Parasegetibacter sp. NRK P23: one gene and its partner. The protein of the gene in region 2 interacts with the protein of the main gene of each other region in a pairwise test. Links are inferred from orthologs where the notes say so. Each region holds a gene or a part of one and is shown on either strand. Other genes may lie near its edges.

What was found. The genes of interacting proteins can lie anywhere in the genome.
Region 1: the proteins of M4J38_RS11485 (region 2) and M4J38_RS09005 interact in binary tests that used the Escherichia coli proteins (3 or more experiments, as listed by UniProt). The link is inferred for Parasegetibacter sp. NRK P23 from one-to-one orthologs.

The regions. Positions count from the first base shown.
Region 1 is NZ_JAMDLG010000001.1:2,206,719-2,213,828, reverse strand. The notes cover bases 1,769-4,687. They hold M4J38_RS09005 (ABC-F family ATP-binding cassette domain-containing protein), read right to left. Parts: upstream 4,239-4,687; coding sequence 2,298-4,238; downstream 1,769-2,297. Other genes in these bases: M4J38_RS09000 (DUF3347 domain-containing protein), read left to right, coding at 4,325-4,687; M4J38_RS09010 (formimidoylglutamase), read left to right, coding at 1,769-2,317. Outside these bases: hutI (imidazolonepropionase), read left to right, coding at 1-1,219; more of M4J38_RS09010, read left to right, coding at 1,247-1,768; more of M4J38_RS09000, read left to right, coding at 4,688-4,903; M4J38_RS08995 (TonB-dependent receptor), read left to right, coding at 5,225-7,110. UniProt on the Escherichia coli protein: Genetic data indicate it may be involved in ribosome assembly or function.
Region 2 is NZ_JAMDLG010000001.1:2,801,823-2,809,271, reverse strand. What follows is about bases 2,082-5,339. They hold M4J38_RS11485 (2-oxoglutarate dehydrogenase E1 component), read right to left. Parts: upstream 5,018-5,339; coding sequence 2,282-5,017; downstream 2,082-2,281. Other genes in these bases: rpsT (30S ribosomal protein S20), read left to right, coding at 5,219-5,339; odhB (2-oxoglutarate dehydrogenase complex dihydrolipoyllysine-residue succinyltransferase), read right to left, coding at 2,082-2,261. Outside these bases: M4J38_RS11495 (GAF domain-containing protein), read left to right, coding at 1-305; more of odhB, read right to left, coding at 705-2,081; more of rpsT, read left to right, coding at 5,340-5,473; M4J38_RS11475 (M14 family metallopeptidase), read left to right, coding at 5,554-7,287; M4J38_RS11470 (energy transducer TonB), read left to right, coding at 7,354-7,449. UniProt on the Escherichia coli protein: E1 component of the 2-oxoglutarate dehydrogenase (OGDH) complex which catalyzes the decarboxylation of 2-oxoglutarate, the first step in the conversion of 2-oxoglutarate to succinyl-CoA and CO(2).

The DNA.
Region 1 (7,110 bases), 590 kb from region 2 along the record:
AGGGCACCACCAACATCCCCTTCGCGGAGCCGCCATGAAAGCTATGGCATGTATCCCCAATGCATGGGTTCGGGTACATGAGGGCCGCATATTGGGTTTCGGCGCCATGGATACAATTGATACTTCGAACACCGATGAAGAAGTCTGGGACGCGCAGGGCGAATGGTGTTTTCCCTCCTGGTGCGATAGCCATACCCATCTTGTGTTCGCGGCCAGCAGGGAAGAGGAGTTTGTGATGAAGATAGGAGGGAAGTCATATGCGGAGATCGCTGCCGCGGGTGGGGGCATATTAAATTCAGCGCGGAAACTCCGGGCGATGCCGGAAGAGGAACTTTACGAGGTAGCCGCGCAACGTTTGAAAGAATTGTTGTTGCTGGGAACGGGTGCCATCGAAATAAAAAGCGGATACGGTTTAACAACGGATTCGGAACTGAAGATGTTGCGCGTGGTGAAACGGCTGAAACAGAATATTCCTATTCCCGTTAAAGCCACCTTTTTAGGGGCGCACGCGCTTCCTGAAATGTTCAAAGAGGATAAAGAAGGCTACCTTAAACTGATAGAAGAAGAAATGCTTCCGGCCATAGCTAACGAAGGATTGGCGGATTATATAGATGTTTTTTGCGAAAAGGGTTTCTTTTCAAACGAAGAAACGGCGCGGCTCATCAAAAAAGGAGCGGCGTTCGGCCTGAAAGCGCGCATTCATGCGAACCAGCTTTCCGCCTCCGGGGCCGTAGAAACCGCGGTGGCAAATGGCGCCGTGAGCGTGGACCATTTGGAAGTGATGGATAGAGCAGCCATCAACGCGCTGGCCGCTTCAACTACAATCGGCACCTTACTTCCCACGGCCGCGTATTTCCTGCGGATGGATTTTCAGCCCGCAAGAACATTATTGGACGCGGGTTGCGCCATTGCCCTCGCCTCTGATTTCAATCCCGGTTCCTCTCCTTCCGGAAATATGAATACGGTGGTTTCCATGTCGTGCATACAAATGAAAATGTTTCCGGAAGAAGCGTTGCATGCCGCCACTACGAATGCGGCGTTCGCCATGGAACTGGAAAACGAAGTGGGTTCCATCGCGGAAGGAAAGCTGGCGAATTTTTTCTTCACCAAACCGCTTTCATCGCTGGCCTACCTCCCTTACGCCTTCGGTTCCAACCTGATCTCCCGTGTAATGTTGAATGGAAAATGGTATTCCCCGCTCGCTATTTCAGGGGAATAGCTTACATTCATTTTACAATTGACTGCCATGCAACATTTCCGCTTTTACAACAGGGAAGACCTGCTGTTTCTTACCCGCCTCCGACGTTTCGAAACCAAATTGGGAGAAAGGCTCGCCACCCTTTCCAACAGTGATGAATGGGAAGAATCGCTGCGCCATTCGCCCGCGAAGTATATCCTTATCGGTATTCCGGAAGATATTGGGGTGAAAGGGAATTTTGGCAATGGCGGGGCCGATAGTGTATGGTTGCCTTTTCTTTCCGCTTTCCTGAACATCCAAAGCAACGATTATTTTTCCGGCGAAGAAATGATGGTGTTGGGGCATTTCGATTTCGGGGACCTGAAATACCTGATCGAGAACAATGCCAGCAACGAAGAAGAACGGGTGGATGCCTACCGGCACGCGGTGCACGCCATTGATGAGGAAGTGGAATCACTGGTGAAGGTGATTGCCGCTGCGAACAAAATCCCGGTGGTGATAGGTGGGGGGCACAACAATGCGTATCCCCTGATTAAAGGCGTGGCAAAGGGATTAACCAAAGCGGGCATCATTCCACTTGCCCAGATCAACGCGGTGAACCTGGATGCCCATACTGATTACCGTCCATTGGAAGGGCGACACAGCGGTAACGGTTTCCGGTATGCCGATGAGGATGGGTTCCTGCACCAGTATTGTGTGGTGGGCATACATGAAAATTACGTTCCGCAGAACGTATTGACGGACATGGCCGAGAATCCGTTTACCGATTACATTACCTGGGAAGATATTTTCCTGTACGAAAGGCGCAGTTTTATGCAGGCCGTGGCCCATGCGGCAGACTTCACCAAAGATGGTTACACCGGTATCGAACTGGACCTTGATGCCATCCAGGGTGTACTCAGCAGTGCCGAAACGCCTGTTGGTATTTCAGCGATCAATGCACGGCAATACGTTTATTACACAGCTTCAGAAAATAATGTGGCTTATCTCCACATATGTGAGGGTGCGCAACAACTTGCCGATGGGCGCCGCAGCGATACCACCGGTAAGTTGATCTCCTACCTGGTCACCGATTTTGTGAAGGCGCACGTAGTGGCAGTTAACGATCCAGCGCCATAATCTGTTCAAAAAGCTCCTCGTACTGCACATTCATCTGTTCCAGTTCAGCACCCACGGCTTTGTAGGATTTCTCCGTGTCCTGGAATTTCTTCGGGTCTGAATAAGTATCCGGGTTGCCCAGCGCGGCTTCCAGTTTTTCTTTTTCCGCCTTTTTAGCGGCTATTTTTTCTTCCAGTTGCTGGAAAGTCTTTTGTAATTTTTGAAGCTCCTTGTTGATGGGGGCGTTCCCTTGCTTTGCTTGCGGTTGTGGCGCCACAGGGGCGGGCTTCGACTTTTCTTTTTCTTTCTCCTCTTTTTTAGGCGCTTCTTCTATCGCACGGGCGGCCATTCTCTCCTTCCATTCCACCCATTCGTGGTAGGTGCCCTTGAATTCTTTGATTTTACCATCCACGATCTCCCATATCTTGTTGGCGGCTTTGGAAATGAAGTAGCGGTCGTGGCTCACCAGGATGATGCTCCCTTCATACTTGTTCAGCGCTTCCACCAGGAGTTCCACGGAATGGATATCAAGGTGGTTGGTCGGTTCATCGAGCATGAGGAAGTTGGCCTTGCTCACAATAACTTTTGCCAGAGCCACACGTGCTTTTTCCCCACCGCTTAGTATCTTGATGCGTTTATCCACGTCGTCGCCGCCGAAAAGGAACGCGCCCAAAAGACTTCTGTATTCCAGTTCCGTTTTCCCCGCGCGGGAACTGTTCATCTCTTCGATCAGCGTATTGTTCAGTCCGAGTGATTCCAACTGGTGCTGTGCATAGAAACTTTCCGCCACGTTATGCCCCCATATTCTTTCCCCTTCAATGGGTTCGGTACCGGCCACAATACGGAGGAGTGTGGATTTACCTTTACCGTTCGCACCGATCAGCGCGATCTTATCGCCGCGTTCAATTTCGCCGGAGGCATTCTTCAGAATCTGCAGGTCTCCGAAAGATTTCGACACATTTTTCAGCGTACAAATGATTTTGCCGGGCTCTTTGCCCACCGAGAAGTTGATGCGCATGTTCGGGCGCTCAATTTCCACATCTTCGATCCGGTCTATCTTATCCAATCGTTTTTGCACACTCTGTGCCTGAGCGGCTTTAGAAGCTTTGGCCTTGAAGCGCTCAATAAAGCGTTCCTGCTGGCGGATAAAATCCTGCTGGTTCTCGTAAGCGCGTTTCTGCATTTCCACCCTTACTTCCTTTTCGGTTTCATAGTAAGAGTAGTTGCCTACGTATATGTGAAGCTCCTGCTGGTAGAGTTCCACGATTTTATTCACCATTTTGTCGAGGAAGAACTTGTCGTGGCTCACAATTACCACGCTGCCCTTATAATTAAGCAGGTATTTCTCCAGCCATTCGATAGAAGGGAGGTCAAGGTGGTTGGTTGGTTCGTCCAGCAGCAGCACATCGGGTTGTTGCAGGATCATTTTAGCGAGCAGTACGCGCATTCTCCAGCCACCGCTGAATTCTTTATAGGGGCGAACGAGGTCGGTATCGCTGAAACCGAGTCCGTGTAAAACCTCTTCTGCTTTGTGTTGCACATTGTAGCCATCGAGCAGATCGATCTCATGGAGCACATCCATGTACCTGTTCAGCAGTTTTTCGTCTTCTTTGGCTTCGAGCAGCTTTTCGAGTTCGTGTTGTTCTTTCTGAAGGGCCATCACTTTTTCGAAGGCTTCCATGGCCACCTGGGTGATGTTGTTGTTCGTATCAAAGCTCAGCAGGTCCTGGTGCAGGTAGCCAATAGTGGTTTCTTTACTTTTCACGACTGAACCGGCACTGGGCGTATATTCCCCCACCAGTACTTTCAGCAGGGTACTTTTTCCCGTACCGTTGTAGCCTATGAGGCCTATTCTTTCTCCCGGGTTCAGGTGCCAGGTGGCATCGCGTACAATGGTTCTGGCCCCGAATTCGAACGTAACATCCTGTAATCCAATCAGCATTATCTTCCGGCGTTTTTTCTGCCGCCCCGCAAAGGTATTACATGTTTAGGGCGGTAAGCCTTACATTTGTAAAAAAACTTTCGCTCATGAAGCAATTCTTTTGCCTGGCCATTGCCGCTGCTGCTTTTCTGGCGGCCTGTAGTTCTTCCGATACCAAAGCGCCTGAAAATGCCGAACCCGCTCCACCGAAAGTGAGTAAACATACCGCCGCCTTCAATTCCTCTTTTTCCGCTTTGCTGGGTGGATACTATGAACTGAAAGATGCACTGGTGGCCAGCGATACCGCAAAAGCCAACCTTGCCGCCGCGAAAATGGGCGCCGCCGCCGATAGCGTAAAACTGAACGAAATCTCCAACGACAGCACCGGCGCCATCGCCGCCACTGCCGCCGATTATACCAAAACACTCAGTGATCTCTCTAAAACACTACGTTCCGAATCCGATCTCGAAGCAAAAAGAAAAGAGTTCCAGATGGTATCCGACGCGATGTACGACCTGGTAAGAACAGTTCAATACGATGAGCAGGTGGTGTACCACCAATATTGCCCGATGGCCTTCGATAACCAGGGCGCTTACTGGCTGAGCAACTCCAGCGATATCAAGAATCCGTATTTCGGGAAGAAAATGCTGGTTTGCGGCGAGGTGAAAGATTCGCTCAACTTCTAGCGATTGGCTTATGCCAGTAAAATGACATATAAAAAATCCCCCGGCGGTTAAATACTTCCGGGGGATTTTTTATGTGGTGTTTTCACCGGGCAACTCCGGGCCGTAACACTGTCTCGTCTCCCGGAAAACAACGTCGGTGGCACCGGTTTCCAACCCTCCTCCACCAGCCATTCCTCCACGATGCCCGTAAACACTTACTTATTAAGAATTTCCGCCCTGCATCAGTGAAATCACGGGATACCCGCGGGGATAAACACCGGGTACCCCCCCCGTTCTTCCGGGAACCCCCAACCTTTCCCGGAAAAACTTGTTATTCCCAGCATGAAAGGAACTTTACTCAGCGTTTTTCTTTTTCTTTTCACCCATCAGCTTTCAGCTCAAGATAAATTTACCATCAGCGGGTATGTAAAAGATGCCCTGTCTGGCGAAACACTTATCGGCGCCACGATTGCCGTGAACGGAAGCGGACGGGCTGTACTGGCCAATCAATACGGCTTCTATTCTATTACTTTGCCAGCCGGGGAATATGAGTTATACGTTTCTTTTGTAGGGTACGAAGTGCTGGGTAAAAGTATTAAACTGGACGCGGACACGCGAACTGATTTGCTGCTCACCCCACGCACCGCGGCCGCCAATGAAGTGGTAGTCACCGCCAGGAAAAGGGACAACAACCTGAAGGACGCGCAGATGGGTAAGATAAGCCTGTCTATGAACCAGGTGAAATCGCTGCCCGTGCTTTTCGGGGAAGTGGATATTCTTAAAACAATTCAACTGCTGCCCGGCGTGCGCAATGCGGGGGAAGGCAATGCCGGTTTTTACGTGCGCGGTGGTGGCCCCGACCAGAACCTGATTATGCTGGACGACGCCGTAGTGTACAACACCGGCCACTTATTCGGGTTTTTCTCCATTTTTAATTCCGACGCTATCAAAAATACCTCGCTCATCAAAGGAGGAATGCCACCTCAATACGGAGGAAGGTTGTCTTCGGTACTGGATGTGGCCATGAAAGATGGTAATATGAATGAATGGGAAGCCCGGGGCGGCGTGGGGCTCATTGCTTCGCGCATTTCTGTGGAGGGGCCGATTCAAAAAGACAAAGCATCTTTTATGCTTTCCGCCCGCCGGACCTATATTGATGCCCTGATAAAACCGTTCATCTCAAAATCAAGTTCGTTCTATGGTTCAGGATACTATTTCTATGACCTGAACACCAAGTTGAACTATACTTTTTCCGATAAGGACCGGCTCTATCTCAGCGGTTATTTTGGCCGCGATGTATTTACGTTCCGCAACCGGGAACGTGCTTTCAACGCGGATATCCCCTGGGGTAATTCAACGGCAACCATCCGGTGGAACCATGTTTTCAATCCAAAACTGTTCTCCAATACCACCGTGGTGTACAACGATTATAAGTTCTCCTTCGGCGCCGCCCAGCAGGATTTCGAACTGAAACTGAGTTCAGGTATCAGGGACGTCACCACGAAAGCGGATTTCGATTATTTTGTTTCTCCGAAACATAAGTTGAAATTCGGCGGACTATGGACCTACCACACTTTCGTGCCGAATGTGCTTTCCGGCAGTCAGGGTGAAACCACCTTCAATCCCAACAACAGCAATACGAAATATGCCCATGAAACCGGGTTATATATACTGGACGACTGGTCTGTGAGCGATAAACTTAAACTCAATGCGGGCCTGCGCTGGAGTGGATTCGCACAAACGGGTCCGTACAAAACCTTCACCACGGATGCGGACGGAAACAAGCTGGACAGCACGGTATACAACCGGGGCGAGCGCGTAAAAATGTACCAGGGCATTGAACCGCGTTTAACGGTAAGGTACACACTGAATGCGCAATCCTCCCTGAAATTTGCCGTAAACCGCAACCAGCAGTTCATTCACCTGGTCAGCAATGCGGGTTCCACGTTGCCGACTGATCTCTGGGTACCGAGTACCCTTCGCGTGAAACCGCAATTAAGCTGGCAATATGCCGCGGGGTACTTCAGGAATTTTTCAGAAAACACCTGGGAAACTTCTGTTGAAGTCTATTTCAAAGACATGCAAAACCAGATCGAATACCGGGAAGGATACACGCCTTCTCTGAAAGATCCGGAAGAAGAATTCACTTTCGGAAAAGGATGGAGTTACGGTGCGGAATTTTACGTAAATAAAGCGAAAGGAAGGCTCACGGGCTGGGTAGGTTATAC
Region 2 (7,449 bases):
CTATTTCCATCCGCTTCCGTATGGACGAAAAACGCTTTGATGTAGACGGTAGCTACAACGCGCGCTTCGAAATCGTGAAGAAAAGAATAGATAAGGCGCATGCAAAAAAAAGCGGTGAACGCATTACGCAGGCGGGAAAAATAACCATTGTGTATTCAGATGATGCGGAAGAAACGGAATACAGGAAGTACCTGGTACGGTTGCACGAAAAAGGTTATGTGGAAGCTGAAGTGGAGTGCTTTGAGGTGGAGGATTTGCAGGGTGTTTCGGGGCTGAGGGCGTTGCGGGTGGGGGTGATGCGGTAGTTTCACGTAAGGTGCTGGGGAGAGTTTTTTCACGCAACTGCTTTGTGCTTTGCACTGCGCAGCGCGAAGGGGCAAGGACGCAAGGCCTTAGTTGGTTGGCTGGAGTTTCTTTTGGGTAGTTTTTTTAATTTCTCGCAACGGCGCTACGGCCTTGATTGCTTGAAGATACGTTGAGTCTTTGGCTTTTCTTTTAAAGATTATCTTATAAATACAAAGTGGATGCCCAACTAAGGCATCCACTTTGTATTTATAATAAGCCTGGTAAATCATGGTCCAACGTTGCGTCGTAGCGTAGTTGCGAGAAATGAAAAATACGCTACAGCTTAATCCCCACAACCTGCTAAACACAAACAATGCTTTGCGTCCTTGCTCCTTTGCGTCGTTGCGTGAAAATCTTTCCTACAACTCCAATAACGTCCTCAATGGATCTTTCCCGAACAACAGCAACTCCGGATTCTCCAGCAATTCTTTCACCCTTACCAGGAAAGAAACGGATTCCCTTCCATCAATGATCCTGTGGTCGTAACTCAGTGCGAGGTACATCATCGGACGGATCACCACCTGGCCGTTCACGGCCATCGGACGTTCCTGTATTTTGTGCATGCCCAGGATAGCGGACTGCGGGATATTAATGATGGGGGTAGACATCAGCGAGCCGAATACACCACCATTGGTGATGGTGAACGTACCACCCTGCATTTCCTCCATGGTGAGTTTGTTGTCGCGTGCTTTGGTGGCAAGTTCCACTACTTTTTTCTCGATTTCGGCCATGCTGAGGCTTTCCGCGTTGCGGATCACCGGTACCACCAGGCCTTTCGGGGCAGATACGGCGATGGAGATGTCACAATATTGGTGGTAGATGATTTCGTCTCCGTCGATGTATGCGTTCACGGCCGGCCATTCCTGCAGTGCGTAGGTAACGGCTTTGGTGAAGAAGCTCATGAAGCCCAGGTTGACCTGGTGCGTTTCTTTGAATTTGTCTTTGTATTTACCGCGCAGTTCCATGATTTTACCCATGTCCACTTCGTTGAAAGTGGTGAGCATAGCGGTGGTATTTTTGGCTTCCACGAGGCGGCGGGAAACTGTTTTGCGGAGATTGCTCATTTTCTCGCGCTTATCGTCGCGGGTGAACATGGCGGCGCCGGGCTTGCGGCCCGGGTTCTGGAGGGCTTCCAGTACGTCCTGTTTCAGGATTTTACCACCGCTTCCGGAGGCCTGCACTTGTTTGGGGTCTACTTTTTTGTCGGCGATGATGGCGGCGGCTACCGGGGTCGCTTTTACATCCGAAGATGGGGCAGCAGGGGCAGCGGGAGCGGCTTCTTTCTTTTCAGGTGCGGGGGCGGGCTTCGAAGCGCCTGCGGCGGGCACGGCCACATCGGAATCGATAGAAGCCACGTGATCACCTATTTTCAGTACATCGCCTTCTTTTGCTACCTGTATCAGCTTGCCAGCTTCTTCCGCGTTCAGTTCGAAAGTGGCTTTTTCGCTTTCCATTTCACAGATGATCTCGTCGCGTTGAACGAGGTCGCCATCTTTTTTCAACCATTTTACAAGGGTGACCTCGTTGATGGATTCTCCGATGGTGGGCACTTTCATTTCAATCACACCCTTGCCTGTGGCAACAGCGTCGGGCGTGGATTTTTCGTTCTCACGCGCTGTGGCGTCAGGTTTCGCTTCTTCTTTCGGCGCTTCCACGGCGGGAGCGCTTCCGGATGGCGCGGCGGCGGTATCATCAATAGATGCTACGATGTCGCCGATATTAATCGTGTCACCTTCGTTTGCTTTGGTGTGCAGTATACCTGCTTTTTCAGCGTTCAATTCAAAAGTAGCCTTCTCACTTTCCAATTCTGCGATCACTTCATCGCGCTGAACGTATTCTCCTTCTTTCTTTAACCATTTCACCAGTGTTACTTCACTGATGGATTCTCCTACTGTTGGTACTTTGATATCGATCATAATGCGGGTTTCTGATTAGTTTAGATTGAAAACGCGGTATCTATGATTTCAGTTTGTTCCTGTGCGTGCACTTTCGCATAACCGGTAGCGGTAGCGGCGCTGGCCTGGCGGCTGATCACACCGTAGTTCAGTGTTTTCAGGTTCATTTGCAGGAAGGAGGCGGCGCCCATGTTAAGCGGTTCTTCCTGTACCCAGAACCAGGTAGCTTTGTTGTATTTCTTATACAATGCTTCCAGTTGGTTGGCGGGCAGCGGGTACAGTTGTTCCACGCGTACGATGGCCACGTCTTTCCTTCCCGTTTTCTGTTGCCTGTCGGCGAGGTCATAATAGATTTTGCCGGAGCAGAACAATACTTTCTTCACCTCGTCCGCTTTTTCAACGAAGGTATCGTCGAGCACTTCCTGGAATTTCCCGGACAGGAAAGCCGATTTTTCAGAATAGGTAGCCGGCAAACGCAGGTTCGCTTTGGGCGCGAAATTGACCAGCGGTTTACGGAACTGCCAGGCCAGCTGACGGCGCAGCGAATGGAAGAAGTTGGCCGCCGTGGTGATGTTGGTAACAACAATATTCAGTTCAGCGGCAGACTGCAGGAATCTTTCCATGCGGGCGGAACTGTGTTCTGGTCCCTGTCCTTCGTATCCGTGGGGGAGCAGCATGACGAGTCCGCTCATCATGCGCCATTTCTGTTCTGCGGAAGTGATGAACTGGTCAATCATACACTGCGCGGTGTTCATGAAATCACCGAACTGTGCTTCCCAGAGCACGAGTGTGTTCGGGTTAGCCATAGAGTACCCGTATTCAAAACCGAGTACGCCGAATTCGCTGAGGAAGGAGTTGAAGATTCTGTACTGACCCTCGGCGCCGGGAATGCGGCTCAACCTGTTGTAAGCGGCATCTGTTTCTTCGTCGCGGAGTACGGCATGACGGTGGGAGAAGGTGCCGCGGCGGACATCCTGCCCACTCATGCGCACATCCTTACCTTCCAGCAAAATACTACCGTAAGCCATCAGTTCAGCGGTGGCCCAGTCGAGTTTGCCTTCCTCGTTGAATAATTTTTCTTTGTCCTGGATCAGTTTCTCCACTTTGCGGAGCGGCTTGAATCCTTCCGGGATAGCCATCATCGCTTTAAAAACAGTGTTGAACTGGTCTTCCGTAATACCTGTTTCTGGCGATTGCAGGAAATCTTCTTCTGTAGCCTTTCTCAGCGCCTGCCACCATTCTTCGGGTTTCTGGTATTTGTAGGGGAGGGGGTTTTGTTTGATCTCGTCCAGCCTTTCCTGGAGATCGCTCCAGAATTTCTTTTCCATTTCCTTCGCGAGTTCTGCGTCCACTGCGCCGGAGGCGATCAGTTGCTGCGAATATACTTCGCGGGGGTTGGGATGCTTGTCGATCAGGTTGTACAGGCGGGGCTGGGTATATTTGGGATCATCGCCTTCGTTGTGGCCATGGCGGCGGTAGCAAAGGATATCGATGAACACATCTGAATTGAATTCCTGGCGGTAGCGGGTGGCTATTTCCACCGCTTTCACCACGGCTTCCGCATCGTCGCCGTTTACGTGCAACACGGGGGCCTGCACCATGGCCGCCACGGAAGTACAGTAATCGGAGGAGCGGGCATCATCGAAATCGGTGGTGAACCCGATCTGGTTGTTGATCACCAGGTGCATGGTGCCCCCCACATAATAACCTTCCAGCAAACTCATCTGGATCACTTCGTAAACGATGCCCTGTCCGGCGAGGGAGGCGTCTCCGTGGATGAGGATGGGCAATATTTTATCGTAATCGCTTTCGTAGATAACGTCGGCCTTGCTGCGCGCGAAACCGATCACCACGGGGTCAACCGCTTCCAGGTGGGAGGGGTTGGGGCAGAGTTGCAGGTTTACTTTTTTCCCGTGCGCCGTTTCCACTTCACTTCGGAAGCCGAGATGGTACTTCACGTCGCCGCTGCCCATGGTGGTATCCGGGATGGCGGTGCCTTCAAATTCACTGAAAATCTGCTCGTAGGTTTTGCCGAGTGTGTTGGCGAGTACGTTCAGCCTTCCCCTGTGGGCCATACCAATCACCACTTCCTGAACGCTGAGTTCTGCCGCGGTGTCAATAATGGCATCCAGCGCGGGGATGGTGGCTTCGCCCCCTTCCAGGGAGAAGCGTTTCTGGCCAATGTATTTAGTATGGAGAAACTTCTCGAACATCACGCCTTCGTTCAGTTTCCCCAGGATTCTTTTTTTCTTTTCCAGCGGCATGGGCTGGTGGAAGTTTTGTTCTACTTCCTTTGCGAGCCATTCCACGCGCGCGTGGTCGTTCAATGCGGAGTATTCCACGCCCATGGAGGCGCAATAGCATTTTTGAAGGTGCGCCACGATCTGCGCGAGTGTGGCATTGGGTAAGCCGATGAATTTACCTGCTTCGAAGGATGTTTTCAGGTCAGCATCCGACAAACCGAAATATTTCAGGTCGAGGTTGGCCCGGCGGTCCTTCCTTTCCCGGATGGGATTGGTTTTGGCCACCAGGTGTCCCTTTTTACGGTAGGCCTGGATGAGTTGGTATACGGAAAACTCTTTGGCAAGCTGGCCCGCGTCTGCCGCTCCGGTTGCAGGTTTGCCGTTTGTGGCATGCCCGTTGGTAACGGCAAAATCAAAACCTTCGAAAAATTTCCGGAAATCGGGATCTACTGCGGCGGGATCCTGCACATAATCCTGGTACAAACCTTCTATATAGGACGGGTGCGAATGCGTGATATAAGAAAAATCCTTCATTGAATCATTATTTGGCCGATAGTTATTGAATGATGTCTATAGAGCAATTTGGCAAATATCGTTGAAAATATGGTACGGTTAACAGGAGAATTCAATGGTTTTAAGGGAAATTTGTATTCTCGGAAGATTCTGAAAAAAGTCTGACAAAATTTGTTTGTTCTTATAAAAAGCCTACCTTTGCCGTCCGAAATCGAAAAAATTATGGCAAATCATAAGGCAACCAAGAAAGATGTGCGTCAGGCCGAAAAACGCAGAGATAGAAACCGTTACTACGGAAAAACAACCCGTAACGCTATCCGTGACCTGAAAGCGCTGGAAGATAAAGCTGCCGCAGGTGAGAAACTGCCCTCTGTGATCTCTATGATCGACAAGCTGGCAAAACGTGGCGTTATTCACAAGAATAAAGCTTCCAACCTGAAGAGCAAGCTGGTGAAAAGAACCACTGCCCTGGCATAAGGTAAACAGCAAAACAAACTTTCTATATAGAAGGCGTCCTTTGGGCGCCTTTTTTTATTTTAGTGCATCAAACCGTTTTTATGCGCCCCTTTTCCCTGCTCTGTTTCTGCTTCCTGCTTTTATTAAATGTTTCAAACGCTCAGGTGCCCCCAACCAGGTTCCAGTTGAGCAATGGAAAGGAAACGGGTAATTATAAAGAAGTGATCCAATGGTGGGAACGTGCCGCCAAAGCTTCCCCCAGGCTGGAACTGAAAAAAATGGGTATGACCGATGCCGGAGAACCCCTGCACCTCGCTATCTTTTCCCCTGATAAGGATTTTAGTTTTACTTCAGCCGAAAAAAAGAACCGGGTAAAAATTCTCGTCAACAACGGCATTCATCCCGGCGAACCGGATGGTATTGACGCAAGCATGCTGCTGGCGCAAAAACTCATCTCCGGGAAAATACAACTTCCTTCAAACGTGCTCATCGCTTTTATACCGGTATACAATATCGGGGGATTGCTGAACCGAAGCCCCTGGTACCGCGTAGACCAGAATGGTCCCGACAGCTTCGGCTTCCGCGGCAATGCCCAGAACCTCGACCTGAACCGTGATTTCATTAAATCAGATTCTAAAAACGCCACCGCCTTCGCCGAAATATTCCACCTCGTGGACCCGGATATTTTTATCGATAACCACGTAAGCAATGGCGCGGATTACCAACACGTAATGACCCTGATTTCCACCCAGCACAACAAACTGGGGGGCGCCATGGGGGATTTCCTGCAACAACAAATGGAACCAGGCATCTATGCGATGATGCGGGAAAAAGGTTTCGACCTCGTTCCTTACGTGAACTTTTTCGGTGAAACCCCCGAGAAAGGCTGGTCCGAATTCCACGACGGTCCACGGTATTCCACCGGCTACGCCGCACTGTTCCAATGCTTCAGCTTTATGCCGGAAACACATATGCTGAAACCGTATCCGCAAAGGGTGGAAGCCACGGAAGCGCTGATGGATTGCTTTATCGCTTACGCTTCGGGCCATGCTTCCGCCATTAAAAGTCTGAAAAGGCAGGCGAGGGCACAACTGGTCGAATCCATGCAACTGCCCGTTTCCTGGAAGTTAAACAGAACGCAACAGACACAAATTACCTTCAAAGGGTATGCCTCAGGTTACAAACCAAGTGCCATCTCAGGATTGCCAAGACTATTCTACGACAGGGCCAGGCCCTTTACACTCCAGGTGCCTTTCTATAATTATTATGAAACCGATAAGGCTGTAACTGTTCCAAACGCTTATATCCTTCCCCAGGGCTGGTGGGCCGTGGCCGAACTGCTTAAAAAGAACGGTGTTCCGATGCGTCCAATCCTCAATGATACCCTCGTTGAAGTGGAGATGTACAGGATCGCGGACTACCAATCGCCGAACCGCCCTTTCGAGAAGCACTACCTCCATTCAAAAGTTTCGGTTACCAAAACCGTTGTTACAAAGCGTTTCAGGAAAGGCGACTGGATGATTCCCACACAAAATGCCAAACGGCGGTTTATCGTGGAAGTGCTGGAGCCTGAAGCGCCCGATTCTTATTTCGCCTGGAACTTTTTTGATGCGATACTCGGACAGAAAGAAGGCTATTCCTCTTATGTTTTTGAAGATACCGCTGAAGAATGGCTGCGCAACAATCCCGCTGCGCGGGCGCAATTGGAAGAGAAGAAAAGAACGGATACCAGCTTCGCTAAGAATGGCGCGGCACAACTGGAATTCGTGTATAAGTTGTCGCCCTATTACGAACCGGATCACCTGCAATACCCCGTGTACCGGGTATTGAAATGATTTTCACAGTACGGTAACAATATTATTGTCTTGTTTTCCTCAAATTGCCGGAAACCTTTTCAGCCGATGAAAGTATTGTTACCCCTCTTTTTCCTGCTCCTTCAAGCCAATACATACGCGCAGAAGAATGATACGCTCAGGGTGTATTTCGATTCCTCCCTC